2 regions of the Arthrobacter flavus genome follow, and region 1 is predicted to be linked to the other one. Evidence: riboswitches for the same ligand, from Rfam matches in the RefSeq annotation. Region 1 holds a riboswitch; the other holds the start of a gene.
The links. Region 1 has a riboswitch for S-adenosylmethionine ahead of metX (homoserine O-acetyltransferase MetX). Riboswitches for the same ligand answer to the same signal wherever they lie in the genome.
Positions count from the first base shown of each region.

Region 2: it holds a riboswitch for S-adenosylmethionine, as region 1 does, so the genes downstream of both, sfnG (dimethylsulfone monooxygenase SfnG) here and metX (homoserine O-acetyltransferase MetX) in region 1, are expected to answer to the same signal.

Region 1 is NZ_BAAAIJ010000032.1:274,709-281,944, reverse strand. Features, by position in the region: gene ABD059_RS08875 (glycine--tRNA ligase) at 1-40, opposite strand, end outside; gene ABD059_RS08870 (DMT family transporter) at 239-1,207, opposite strand; gene ABD059_RS08865 (RNA-binding S4 domain-containing protein) at 1,311-1,571, shown strand; gene ABD059_RS08860 (alpha/beta hydrolase) at 1,558-2,268, opposite strand; gene ABD059_RS08855 (SGNH/GDSL hydrolase family protein) at 2,330-3,205, shown strand; gene metX (homoserine O-acetyltransferase MetX) at 3,213-4,346, opposite strand; SAM riboswitch class IV at 4,365-4,500, opposite strand; gene ABD059_RS08845 (VOC family protein) at 4,777-5,418, shown strand; gene ABD059_RS08840 (CPBP family intramembrane glutamic endopeptidase) at 5,460-6,269, opposite strand; gene ABD059_RS08835 (DeoR/GlpR family DNA-binding transcription regulator) at 6,300-7,100, opposite strand; gene ABD059_RS08830 (class II fructose-bisphosphate aldolase) at 7,097-7,236, opposite strand, start outside.
Region 2 is NZ_BAAAIJ010000001.1:50,562-57,797, reverse strand. Features, by position in the region: gene ABD059_RS00300 (aliphatic sulfonate ABC transporter substrate-binding protein) at 1-640, shown strand, start outside; gene ABD059_RS00295 (ABC transporter permease) at 637-1,551, shown strand; gene acs (acetate--CoA ligase) at 1,542-3,494, shown strand; gene ABD059_RS00285 (acetate uptake transporter family protein) at 3,669-4,364, shown strand; SAM riboswitch class I at 4,435-4,539, shown strand; gene sfnG (dimethylsulfone monooxygenase SfnG) at 4,546-5,691, shown strand; gene ABD059_RS00275 (O-acetylhomoserine aminocarboxypropyltransferase/cysteine synthase family protein) at 5,691-7,022, shown strand; gene ABD059_RS00270 (CoA-binding protein) at 7,019-7,236, shown strand, end outside.

The DNA of each region.
Region 1 (7,236 bases):
GGGAAATGATGGGGTCGAGTGCGGACTGGTTCTTGGCCAAGATGGTTCTCCATTTCTACAGGCCGCTGGGTGCGGTCCGTGGTGGTGTCCGGCAGGGCTGAGCTCCAGCTCATGGTTCCCCTGACTGATCCCGGTGAGGGGTGCCAAAAGGGTGCTGGATGCCTGCTCGAATCGAAGGTACAACCTTAGCCTACCGAGGTGTCTCCACTGCCGGATCCAGGGTGTGCGGGTCCGCTGGTCAACGCACCCGGAGGGCTCGCCTCGGCCAGGGCAAGGTGGTCAGCACAATGGCGACGAGGGTGAGGATGGGCCCCGCCACGGTGGCAAGTTCCACCACTGTGCCCGGGGTCGGGAAGACCAGATCGAGCACCAGGGAACCGACCAGTTGGCCTGCGATCATACCGAGCCCAGTGAGCAGGACGCCCAGGCTCCGGACCAGTACCGCTCCCAGCCCGATGAAGACGCATCCCAGCGGACCCCCAAGGTAGTACGACCACTCGGTGGGCAGGGCTCCGCCCGGTCCGGCGATCAGAAGTTTGATCAGCCAGGCGAACAGCAGGACCGATGCTCCGGCGATGAAATTGATCAGGGTGGCGATAATTGGGGTCCCATAGTGAACCGACGCGGTACCGTTCATGGCCTGCTGGAAGCTGATGAGGAACCCGGCCATGATCGGCAGGAGCACCGGAATCAACCAGCTGTGCAGGTCACCGGTGGCACCGAACCGGGGCGATACCGCCCACACCACAGCGGCGACGGCGAGCGCCGTGCCAATCAACCGCATCACGGTCAGCGGCCGCTTCCCTGCCGGCCCGATGCCTGCACGGTCGGCGAGCAGGCCGCTGAGGGTCTGGCCCATCACTGCCGCAACCGTGAAGAGCGCCACCCCCAGGACACCGATGGTCAGGGATTGGGAGAACACAAAGAACGCACCGATGGTGCCGGCGGCAAGATAAACGGGCGGGAACCGCCGCTCCCGCACCGAGGGGATAATCTGCCGGAAGCCGGCCCGCCCCCGCGGCAGCACGAGGGTGATGACCACCATCAGGACGAGGCCCGTACTGAAGCTGACGAGCGCTGCAGCAAGCCCATCGTTGAGCTGTGTCCCGAGGGCACCGTTGATTCTCCCCTGGAGGGGAATTGCCACTCCGGCTGAGACGGCAAGCAGCAGGCCGAGGAACAGGGGAAGCCGGGGGTGGTATGACACCCATTGATCCTATGGCAGGCTGGCCCGTGTCCTGGGACCAGTCGAACGACTGACGATTCGGACCCATGCCGCTGACACCAGCAGGGTCGGGCAGAATGGAGCCATGAACGAATCCCCAGAAAGCGATCCGACCGTTGGCCACACCATCCCCATCACTGATGACATGATCAGGCTGGGTCAGTTGCTGAAGCTGTCCAATCTGGCCGAGGATGGCGCGCAGGCCAAGGAGCTGGTGGATAACGGCCTCGTGAAGGTCAACGGGGCTATCGAGGAGCGCCGCGGCGCCCAGCTCCATCCCGGCGACGTGGTCACCGTCAATGGCGCCTCGGTCACCATCGTCCGTGAGACGGCTAACGGCGGTTAGGCTGCGGTTCAATCCCAAAGACAGTCAGCTCAAGGAATTCCTTGACGTGGGCAAGCTCACGCATGCTGATGCTGTGCGCGATGCCCGCATACAGCACCTTGGTGAGGTTTGTATGCGCGACAGCCCAACGGTGGGTGAATTCAATCCGGTCCGCCGTGATCACGGGATCCTCCTGATCGCGGCCCCAGAAGAGCGGCACCGGGTGCGCTGCGGCGTCGTCGTCATTGAAAAACTCGCTGCCCTCGGCGGGCACCACAAACCCTGAGAGCCCGACGACGGCAGTGAAGTCGCGGGGGCGGTGACGCAGGAGGGTGGTAGCGACGGCCATTCCCATGGAGAAGCCGAGCAGGGACACACTGGTATGGCCGGCTTTCACCGAGTCAAGCCAGCTGGCTACCTTGGCGACGGTATCCGTCACGAGATCCACCGAGTATCCGGTGTCCTGGGCGAGGGGGAACCAGGTGAACCCCGGCCCCATTGCGTGGGGGCCACGCACGGAGGCGACCGTGAGGTTGGGCGGCAGATGGTCAACCAAGCCCATGAGGTCTTCCTCGTTGGCAAGATGCCCGTGGAACATGACGAGCAGGGCGGTACCCTCGCGTTCCGCCGCGGGCCGTGACCACAGGACCACAGGATCCCAGGCGGGCGCGGTGGTGCGATCGGCAACTGGCAGGTGAGGTGATTCCGAAAGAGTCATTGACGTATTCTTTCACGCGCCAAGGGTCGCGTTCAGTATCGGTCTATAACAGGATAGAAGGATGAACCGGAACCTGTACCTGACGCCGGACACCCCGGCCGACCCAAACGACAGCACGCCCGACAACAGCGTGGCGAACAGTATCCCCCACCCGTGGACGCGCTATGTTGCCCTCGGTGACTCATTCACCGAGGGGATTGGAGATCCGAATCCCGAGAGCGTGGGCGGCAACAGGGGGTGGGCTGACCGGGTCGCCGAAGAACTCAGCACGAGCCGGGAGGATTTCGCGTACGCCAACCTCGCCGTCCGGGGCCGGCTGCTGCAGCAGATCGTAGACCAGCAGGTTGCGCCGGCTTTGGCCCTGAAGCCGGACCTGGTCACCATCTCGGCTGGCGGCAACGACCTGATCCGGCCGGGTGGCGACCCGGACCAGCTAGCGGCCAGGCTGGACGGTGCTGTTGAGGCGCTCAGCGCTGACCATGCGACGGTCGTCCTGTTCACTGGTCCCGACGCGCGCGAGTCGGTGCTGGGAAACTTCAGGTCCAGGACAGCGATTTTCAACGAAAACCTGCGCATTATCGCCGCCCGGCATGACGCGCTGATCGCAGACATGTGGGCGCTCCGGCAACTGGTGAACCCGCAAATGTGGGATGGAGACCGGTTGCACTTTTCCCCACTGGGCCATCACACCATTGCCATGATGGTGCTGGAAACCCTCGCCGTGCCGCATTCGCTGACACCGCTCGCCCCGCAACCGCTGCCGCATCGGAGCTGGCGCGCGGCGCGCACGGAGGACCTGGTATGGGCCAAGGTGTATTTCGTTCCCTGGGTGCTGCGCCGGCTCCGCCGCCAGTCCTCGGGCGACGGTGTGCTGGCAAAAAGGCCGGACGCCGCTCCCATCTTTGGGCCCGGCATGCCCCCAGGCGTCGGCGGCTAATCCCCCACTAGTGATCGCCGTAGAAGGCTTCCCGCAGGCGTTGATCGAGCTGCTGAATCTCGGTCAGGAAGGCATCGTGGCCGATCGGTGAGACGATCGTGTGCACGGGCACCTCACCCGGCAAGGCCTGCGCCAGGGTGTGGGACTGGCTGGGGTGATACAACCGGTCCGAGTCAACCGCTGCGATGAAGAACTCGGCGGTGGCCTCCCGCAAGGCCAGGTGCAGGGGGCCGCGGTCCCGGCCAGCATCGTGCCCCATTAGTGCTTCGGTCAGGACCACATAGCTGTTGGCGTCGAACCGCTCCACCAGCTTGCTGGCCTGATGGTCAAGGTAGCTTTCGACCTGAAATCTGCCACGGGCTGCCGGGTCCGACGAGCCGAAGGGGGTCTCAGCACCCTGCGCCGTCCGGCCGAAGCGGTGCTCCAGCTCTGGCTCGGACCGGTAGGTGATGTGCGCAATGCGCCTAGCCAGCCCGAGTCCGCCAACCGGGCCTGGTCCCGGGTAGTAGTCGCCCGCGGCGAATCCCGGGTCCAACCGGATAGCCTGCAACTGCGCCTGGCCGAAGGCAATCTGCTCTGCCGAGCTCGCGGCAGTGCAGGCGATGACTGCGCAGCGTTCGACCCGCTCCGGGTACACCAGAGCCCACTCAAGGGCCCTCGCGCCGCCGAGTGACCCGCCGACCACCGAGTGCCATCGATCGATGCCGAGCGCATCAGCGAGGAGCGCCTCGGCACGGACCGAGTCCCTGACGGTGAGGTAGGGGAATCGGGAGCCCCAGGGGACGCCGTCGGGACCCGCTGACGCAGGTCCGGTGGATCCGTAGCAGCCGCCGAGCATATTGATGGACACGACAAAGTACCGGCTGGTGTCGATGGTTTTTCCTGGGCCCACCAGCTGGTCCCACCAGCCGTCTTCGGTCGAATCGCCGCGGGCAACATGGGAGCTGCCGGTCAGCGCATGCTGAATCAGGACGGCGTTGGACCGCTCCTCGTTGAGGGCGCCCCAGGTTTCATAGGCGAGCGTCATCTCGGGCAGGTGCCCCCCGGTTTCACACGTGAAGGGGCCAAGGCCTTGTGAACGGACGACGCCGTCAGGTGTCACCGGGGCCTTGACCTGTTGTGCGGTGTGAATAGTTGTCACTGGTATCGCCCACCTCGGAATCCGCGCTTGCGCCGGACACCCTGTCCGCCGCCTGGTCGTCACCCGGGGCACCCCACCGCGAAGGAGGGTTGCCGTCCAGCTAGCCGGGGCTTGGTGGAGCGGGGTGATCCGCTCCGTGCTGGCACTCGTGACCTGTTCCTAGATAACCCGACAACGCAGCTTCGACGCAAATATGTGAACGTCCGTGGCCAAAGGACCCAAGTCGGCCTCGCGGCAGCCCGATAAACTCTCGCCCTGCGGATCCGCCCGATCGATCTCGTCGATATTTTTGTCTATCTCGTCGTCTTGGGCCTGTTCATTCAACTGTTTCCCGCGGTCTTGATGGCTGCCCGGGGTGGTGCGAGACGCCTTCTCGTTGATAAGGGTACCCTAAGTCGAGACACAGATCACAAAGTGCCAAACTAGGGCCATGCGCTTGGACCATGTCTCATATGCCTGTGAACCCGACGGCCTCGTAGCCACTGCTGGGCGGATCGCCGATGCCCTCGGCGTCGATCCGGTGAAGGGCGGTGTGCATCCCCGTTTCGGCACCAGGAACATGATTTTCCCGCTGCTGAACGGTCAATACCTCGAAGTTGTTGAGGTATTGAATCACCCGGCCTCCGACAAAGCTCCCTTCGGTCAGGCAGTCAGGGCCCGGTCCGAGGCGGGCGGCGGCTGGATGGGCTGGTGTGTTGCCGTGGATGATCTGACCCCCTTCGAGGAACGCCTCGGTCGTAGCGCCGTCCCTGGCAACCGTAAATTCCCTGACGGTCAGGAGCTCACCTGGCAGCAGATCGGCATCAAGGGGCTGATCGCTGACCCCCAGGTCCCCTACATGTTGCGCTGGGACGACGGCACTGAAGCGCTACACCCCTCACAGGCCCGCCCCGCCACAGTCCGCCTCGATTCGCTGACCATTGCAGGATCCCCTGACAGGATCGCTGAATGGTTGGGCACGCCAGCGACAGAGCCGCTCGATGAGGTAGTTGTGCAATGGGTGGCGCCCAACGGCACTCCCGGCATCATGTCCGTGACCTTCCAGACCACCAACGGTCTGGTGGAGATCTAGCAGCGCCCTGCCGCGCGACCGGCCGACAGGGCGCCACGCGACTAGTCGCCGATCCCAATCGCCGATCCAAAGAGGGCGAAACCCACGAATCCGGCGATATCGAGCAGGGCGTGGGCGATGACCAGGGGCATCACCCGTTTGGTCCTGGTGTAGGCGTACCCAAAAATCAGACCCATGAGGACATTGCCGATAAACGGCCCAAACCCCTGATACAGGTGGTAGCTGCCCCGGAGCAGGGCACTGGTGACGATGATGACCGGCGTTGACCAGCCGAGCTGTTTCAGCCGGTGAAACAGGTACCCGACCACAATGACCTCTTCGACCACTGCATGACGCAGCGCCGAAAGAATCAGGACGGGCACAGTCCACCAGTAGGCGTCGAGCGCGGCGGGTTCGATTGCCGTCGTGATGCCCAGCGCACGCCCTGCCGCATATACGCCGAGTGTGCCGACCCCGATCACCGCCGCCAAGCCGAACCCCAGGCCGAAATCGACCCGCGGCCGGCTGAAGGTGAATCCCAGGGTACGGAATGCCGACTTTCCTGGCTCCGTCAGCAGGAATAGCACCAGGAACACGGGAACCAGGGCGAAAAAGATCCCGAGCAACTGGTAAGTGAGGTCGAAGAACTGGCGGTCGTTCAGGACCGGATTCAGCCGGGTGGTCTGCGCGGCGAGGGGTGCCTGGCTGAGCTTGTCGAGCAGGTTAACCACCGCGTAGACGGCCGATTGTCCGAGCGAAAGCCCCAGCACAATCGCTATCTCCGCGGTGATTCGCCGACGATGACCGGGCACCGCCCGGTGGGCGTCGTCCGGCGTCGGCGTCGTGGACGCTTTGGGTATCTCGGTGGACATGCCAGCCATCCTAGTGGGCGATCCTTGGGGCTATTCGGTACCCAGCTTCGGCGCGACGATGACGGTGGTCCCGTGGTCTTCAAAGGACCGCCGCTGAGCGGCGGTGATGCCTGAGTCGGTGATCAGATTACTGAAGGTGTAGCCGGTCATGGTGGCGAAGCATCGGGTACCGATCTTCGACGAATCAGCGACAACGTAGGCCTGGGTGGCGCGTTTGGCGACCATTGCGTTGACCGCTGCCTCACCCTCGTCGCTGATGGTGGGCCCGACGATCGGGTCCAGCCCGTTGACCCCAACAAACGCCAGGTCGAGGGCCACCCGCTGCAGCACCGCGTCAGCGTATGAGCCCACCAGCTCATATGAGCGGGGATTGACGATCCCGCCGGTGACCATGATTTTAAAGTTGGGCCGGACAGCGAGCTGGGCTGCAATGTTGATGGCATTCGTGACGACCGTGAGTGTGGGCTTGTTCGACGGCTCCATGAGGTCGCTGCGTTTGCTGAGGGCCGAGGCGATCGCCGTACTGGTGGTCCCGCCGCACAGGCCGATCACCGCGCCCTTGGGGATGAGGTTGCTTGCTGCCTGCGCGATCGCGCGCTTCTGTTCGGCGTGGGCGTCCTTGTTGTAACGCCCGGGAAGATCGTAGGCGACCGTTTCGATGGTGGCCCCACCGTGCGTGCGGGTCAGCAACCGCTGCTCCGCGAGGCTGTCAAGATCCCGCCGGGCGGTGGCCGGTGAGACTTTGAGCTTGCTGACTATTTCGTCAACATCCACCTGGGTGGCTTCGGAGAGCAGGTCAAGGATGGCGCTGAGCCGTTCCGCGCGTTTCATCCCACTGGTCCGTTCTCGTTGCTGCTGGCTGCCGGAGGGACCGGGCGGGCGGTAGCAAAGAGGGTCAGCAGGCGTGCAGTTTCCGGTTCGATGGCGGCACGCCCGGCCCCGATGTACTTCCGCGGGTCGACGGTGG
Region 2 (7,236 bases), on a different contig from region 1:
ACCGGATTCGGGCATCGAGAACATCGAGGACCTGCGGGGCAAGTCGATCGCCGCCACCAAGGGGACGGACCCGTACTTCTTCCTGTTGCAGGCACTCGAGGCCGGCGGGGTGGATCCCTCCGAGGTGACGGTGCAGAACCTGCAGCACGCCGACGGCCGGGCCGCGCTCGCCAACGGATCGGTGGACGCCTGGTCGGGCCTCGACCCGATCATGGCCTCAGCTGAGCAGGATGGGGCCACCCTTTTCTTCAGGGACATCGACTTCAACACCTACGGTTTCCTCAACGCGACCGAGGAATTCCTTGAGGAATCCCCCGAACTGGCCCAGACCGTGGTGAACGCCTACGAAAAGGCCCGCGAATGGGCCATCGAGAACCCCGAAGAGACAGCCGAAATCCTCGCCGAGGTGGCAGGGATCGACGTCGAGATCGCCAACGCGGTCATCATTGACCGAACCAACCTGGACGTTGACCCCGCCCCGGGTGATGCACAGCGGGCAGTGCTGGAGAAGATCGGTCCGGTGTTCGTCGAATCCGGTGACGTCTCCAGCCAGGAACAGGTTGACGAAGCGCTCGACAGCCTCTTTGATGACTCCCTGGTGCGCAACGCGGACCCGACGGCGATTGAGGCCTCCTCATGACTCACCTCGGGAACCCGTACGTCACCGGGAACAGCGTCACGGGCGTGAGCAAGACTTCCCTGGAAGCCTCAAGCTCAGCCGTGGCAACGGCAGACGCCACCCAGCCGCCGCCCGAACGGGGCGGACCGGCACATGGATGGTCCCAGACCGGTCCGCTGCGGCGCGGTTGGGTGCGTCTGCTCCTTGGGCTGATTCTGCCCGGGCTGATTATCACCATCTGGCAACTGAACTCAGTCACCGGCCTGTTCAGTGCTGTCCAGGTCCCGCCCCCCGCGGCGGTCTTCAGCGCCGCCGTCGAACTGATCCAGCGCGGTGAGCTGTGGACGCACATCGGCATCTCCACGCAACGGGTCCTGCTGGGCTTCACCTTCGGCGCGGCCCTGGGACTGGTAATCGGTTCGCTGGTGGGGTTGTCCCGGATTGCAGACGCCCTGCTGGCACCGACCATCGGTGCATTGCGTGCCGTCCCGTCGCTGGCCTGGGTTCCCCTGCTCATCCTGTGGATGAAAATCGGCGAGGATTCGAAGATCACCCTGATCCTCATCGGCGCCTTCTTCCCCGTCTTCACCACGGTGTACCTCGCGCTACGGCACGTGGACCGGAACCTGGTGGAGGCCGGCCGGGCGTTCGGGTTGAAAGGCTTCAAACTGCTGACCACGGTGCAACTCCCGGCCGTGATTCCGTCGGTGTTCTCCGGTCTCCGGTTGGGCCTGGCCCAGGCGTGGCTGTTCCTGGTGGCTGCGGAACTGATCGCCTCCTCCCTAGGACTCGGATATCTGTTGAGCGATTCGCAAAACAACGGGCGGGTAGACAGGATCTTCCTGGCCATCATCCTGCTGGCCATCATCGGTAAAACCACCGACGCCCTCCTGGGGATCGCCGAGAAGTGGGCGGTCCGGCGATGGGCCTGAGTCTGCAGGAGGCCGACCCCCTGACCGAGACGGACCGTCTGGCGTTCTGGGAACAGCAGGCGCGCAGGCTCGACTGGGCTGCGGAGTGGACGACGGCGCACAGCTTTCAGCCAGCCCGACCGGTATCGGATGGCACCGACGGGCAGCTGACCGTCCCGGTGATTGAATGGTTCGCTGGGGGCCGCCTGAATGTGGCGCACAACTGTGTGGACCGGCACGTCGACGCCGGGTTGGGGACCAAGGTGGCCCTGCACTTCGAGGGCGAGCCCGGCGACCGGCGCACGGTCACCTACGCGGATCTGCAGGACGAGGTGTCCCGGGCCGCCAACGCGTTGTTGGCCCTGGGGATCGGAACGGGCGACCGGGTGGTGATCTACCTCCCGGTCCTGGTGGAGACAGTGGTGATCACCCTGGCCTGCGCCCGGATCGGGGCGGTCCATTCACTGGTGTTCGGCGGCTTCTCGGCCGAAGCCCTCCGGTTCCGGGTCGAGGACACCGGTGCCAAACTGCTGGTGACCACCGACGGGCAGTACCGTCGCGGCGCTGCGGTGCCGGTGAAGACCAACGCCGACCAGGCGGTGGCCGGGTCAGACAGCATCGAGCATGTCCTGGTGATCCGCCGCACCGGCGACGACGTCGAGTGGACCGAGGGCCGCGACGTCTGGTGGCACGACGTCGTCGACTCCGCCTCCCCTCAGCACACCCCTGAAGCGTTCGACGCCGAGACGCCCCTGTTCATCATGTACACCTCCGGTACCACGGGGAAGCCCAAGGGCCTGGTGCACACGTCCGGCGGCTACCTCACCCAGGCCTCCTGGAGTTTCGAGCACCTGTTCAGCCACCCCGACCCTGAACAGCGGAAGCACGACGTCCACTGGTGCACCGCCGACCTGGCCTGGGTCACCGCCCACACCTACGAGATCTACGGACCGCTCTCCAACGGTGCCACCCAGGTGATCTTCGAGGGCACCCCGAACACGCCGCACCCAGGCCGGCACTTCGAGATCATCGAACGCTACGGCGTGACCAGCTACTACACCGCGCCCACCCTGATCCGGTCCCTGATGGGCTGGTTCCCGGACGGCGTGCCAGCCAGCTACGACCTGTCCTCCATCCGGCTGCTCGGCACCGTCGGCGAAGCCACCAACCCCGAGGCATGGCGCTGGTTCCGGGAACACCTCGGAGCGGGCACCGCACCCGTGGTGGATACCTGGTGGCAGTCCGAGACCGGCGCGACCATCCTCTCCCCCCGCCCGACCGACCCCTCGTTCAAGCCGGGCTGCGCCTCCCGCGCACTGCCCGGTGTCAGCACCCGGATTGTCGACGACGCCGGGAACCCGGCACCGGCCGGCGAGCAGGGCCTGATCGTGGTGGACCGCACCGGTCCGGCGATGGCCCGCACTGTCTGGGGTGACCCGCAGCGCTACCTCGATTCCTACTGGCGGAAGTTCGCCACCCAGGGCTGGTTCCTCGCCGGGGACGGCGCGAGGTATGACGACGACGGCGACACCTGGATCCTGGGGCGGGTGGACGACGTGCTCAACGTGTCCGGGCACCGGCTCTCGACCATCGAAATCGAATCGGCCCTGGTCGCCCACCCGTGGGTGGTCGAGGCGGGAGTCTGCCCGGTCTCCGATCCCCGGACCGGTCACGCCATCGCAGCGTTCGTGGTCCTGTCCCCCTCGGCCGGCACCGATCCGACCGACGGGGCGGACGTGGTCCGGGTGCTGCGGGACCACGTCGCAACCGTGATCGGACCGATCGCGAAACCGGCCGCCGTCGTCGTCGTCGACGACGTTCCCAAGACCCGGTCCGGCAAGATCATGCGCCGGCTCCTGACCCAGCTGTACGAAAACACGGCCCTCGGTGACACCACGTCGCTGCAGAACGAGGGGTGCGTGCCCGGTATCGCGGCGGTACTCGCTGCACGCAGCGACCCGTAGCTGCGCGCAGCGACCCGCGCCTCCTTCCGGTGAGCAACCTGGACATCGGTGGTCACCATGTCCCTCACGAATGTCCAGGTTGACCCGCACTGTCCAGGTTGCTCACCCTTCCGGGCATCGATCCCCCAGGAGGAAGCGTTTGCGCTGATACCGCGCGTGTGATCGGGTGAGAACATGAGCGTTGACGAGGATGAACAGGGGCGGCGCGAGGAACGGCTGGCGATCACCCGGATTGTGCTCCGGCCCACCGGAACACCCCTCCCCCTGGCGTTCATGGCGCTGGCCGTGGCGACCATCGGCGTCAGCGCACTGCAATTGGGGATTATTCCGACCCAGGAGGAACAGATCGTTGCGCTGGGGATCCTGGTGCTCACGGTGCCGCTGCAATTGTTCTCCTCAATCATCGGCTTCGGTGCCCGCGATCCGATTGCCGGGACAGGGATGGCCATGGTCGCCGGCACCTGGGCGCTGATCGCGGTGGCGATGCTGGTCACCCCGGACGGCGCATCGATTTCCGCGCTCGGGGTGCTGCTGATTACCGCGGCGCTGGCCATGCTGGCACCGATCCTGGGCGCGAAAGGCAAACTGGTGGCTGCAGCAGTGCTCGCTGGTTCCGCGCTGCGGTTCGCTATCACCGGCGTCGCCCACCTGACCGGCTCGGACGGGTGGGAAACCGCCGCCGGAATCTTTGGGTTCGCCCTCGGTGCGCTGGCGATCTACGCGGCAATCGGCTTCGAAACGGAGGAAGCCGGCGGGCCGTTCCATCTCCCGCTGCTGCGCCGCGGATCGGGCACCAAACCGCTGGCCGACGACATGGGTGAACAGGTCGAAGGGATTGCCCGGGAGGCGGGCGTCCGCCGCCAGCTCTAAAAGGGCTTCCACCTGCTGCAACGGAGAGCAACAATGTTGGCCCACGGGGGTGGTGCTGTCACACTGGTGGAGACCATCCCGAGCGGTTGAGAGATCTGGCTCATTGACACCGCAGCAACCCTGGCCACTGCCTACGGCAGTGACATTAGGGTGCTAATGCCAGGCACGATGGAGGATCACTATGGCTATTGACCTTTCCCAACCCCTGAAGTTCGCGTACTGGGTTCCCAATGTGAGCGGCGGCCTGGTGGTCTCCACCATTGAGCAGCGCACCAGCTGGGATTTCGAGTACAACAAGAAGCTGGCCCGCATCGCCGAGAACGCCGGCTTCGAGTACGCCCTCTCGCAGACCCGGTATGCGGCGAGCTACGGGGCGGACAAGCAGCACGAGGCGACGTCGTTCTCGCTGGCCCTGCTCGGCGCGACCGAGAAGCTGAAAGTGATCGCCGCCGTCCATCCGGGCATGTGGCAGCCCGGTGTCCTCGCGAAGTTCATCATCACCGCCGACCACATTTCCGGTGGTCGAGCGGCCGTGAACATTGTGTCGGGCTGGTTGAAAAGCGAGTTCACCGGTTTCGGTCTCCCCTGGCTGGAGCACGACGAACGCTACGTCCGCACCGAGGAGTTCATCAGGATCCTCCGCGGCCTCTGGACAGAGCAGAACTTCTCGCAGTCCGGCAAGTATTACAACATCACCGACTTCACCCTCAACCCGCCACCGGTTGACGTGCCCGGGCGGCCGCACCCCGAAGTCTTCTTCGGGGGAAACTCCACCGCCGCGCAGGCCACTGCCGGCCGGGTGGCCGACTGGTACTTCTCCAATGGGAAAGACCTTGAGGGGTTCAAGGAGAACATCGCCGGTGTGCAGGCCTCAGCCGCCGACGTCGGCCGCCACCCCCGGTTCGGACTCAACGGTTTTGTGATTGCCCGCGACACCGAGAAAGAAGCCCGCGAGACCCTCCGGGAGATTGTGGCCAAGGCGCACAAACCGGCGGTGGAAGGGTTCCGCAGCGCGGTCCAGGAGGCTGGGGCCTCGACCAAGGATGGCAAGGGCATGTGGGCGGACTCGTCCTTCGAGGACCTGATCCAATACAACGACGGCTTCAAAACCCAGCTGATCGGCACCCCCGAGCAGGTTGCGGAACGGATCGTCGAGTACAAGAAGATCGGCGTGAACCTGATGCTGACCTGCTACCTGCACTTTCAGGAGGAGGTCGAAGCCTTCGGCAAAGACATCCTCCCCATTGTCCGCGAACTTGAGGCGGACCTCGCCCGTAAAGCGGGCCTAGATTTCAATGTTGACAACCAGATTAAGGCAGGTGTCTGATGGCTGATCGCAGCTTCGGTTTCCGCACACGCGCTCTTCACGCGGGTGGCACCCCCGACTCGGCACATGGTGCCCGGGCCGTCCCCATTTACCAGACGACGTCGTTCGTGTTCAAGGACACGAACGACGCCGCCAACCTCTTCGCGCTCCAAAAGTACGGCAACATCTACTCACGGATCGGCAACCCCACGGTCGCCGCCTTCGAGGAGCGGATCGCTTCCCTGGAGGGTGGCATCGGGGCGGTCGCGACGGCGTCGGGCATGAGCGCCGAATTCATCACCTTCGCTGCGCTCTGCCAGGCAGGGGACCATATTGTCGCCGCGTCGCAGCTGTACGGCGGCACCGTCACCCAGCTCGACGTGACGTTGCGCCGGTTCGGCATCGACACAACCTTCGTCCCCGGTACTGATCCCGCTGACTATGCTGCGGCCATCCAGGACAACACAAAGGCCGTGTACGCCGAGGTAATCGCGAACCCCTCGGGGGAAATCGCCGACATCCAGGGGCTGGCGAAGATCGCCCACGACGCCGGTGTCCCACTGATCATCGACTCCACCCTGAGCACCCCCTACCTGATCCGACCCATCGAGCACGGGGCCGACATTGTGATCCACTCCGCGACGAAGTTCATCGGCGGGCACGGGACCACCCTGGGCGGCGTCGTCGTCGAAGCTGGAACCTTCAACTGGGGTAATGGCCGATTCCCCACCATGACCGAGCCGGTCCCGTCCTACGGCAATATCCAGTGGTGGGCCAACTTCGGCGAGTACGGCTTCCTGACCAAGTTGCGCACCGAGCAGCTGCGGGACATCGGCCCGTCGCTGTCCCCCATGTCCGCGTTCCAGCTGCTTCAGGGGGTCGAGACGCTGGCCCAGCGGATGGATGAACACCTCTCGAACGCGCAGGCGGTCGCCGAGTGGCTGGAGAACGATCCGCGGGTGGAGTACGTCAACTATGCGGGGCTGCCCTCGCATCGGCATTTCGAGAGGGCGGCCAAGTATCTGCCGCAAGGCCCCGGCTCGGTGTTCAGCTTTGGGGTGAAGGGCGGCCGCGTGGCGGGGCAGACGTTCATCGAGTCGCTGCAGCTGGCCTCACACCTGGCCAACGTGGGCGATGCCCGCACCCTGGTCATCCACCCCGGGTCGACGACGCATCAGCAGCTCTCCGCCGAGCAGCTGGTCACGGCGGGTGTCCCCGAGGATCTGGTGAGGATTTCGATCGGACTCGAGGATCTGGACGATATCCTGTGGGACATCGACCAGGCACTGGACCTTGCCACTGCAAACCCAAAGGGGACGACACCTACACCGCACGAGGGAGTGACTGCATGAGCGCCGATCTGGAAACGGCACGGACCTGGGAGGGCCCGTCTGCCCCCGAACGACTCTCGCTCCTGCGTCATGCCAAGTCGGTGGCGATCATCGGGGCGTCGGATAAACCCTCCCGCGCGTCGTACTTCGTCGCCACCTACCTGCAGTCGTCGGCGCCTTACCGCCTGTACTTCGTGAACCCGGTGGCGAAAGAGATTCTGGGGCAGCCCGTGTA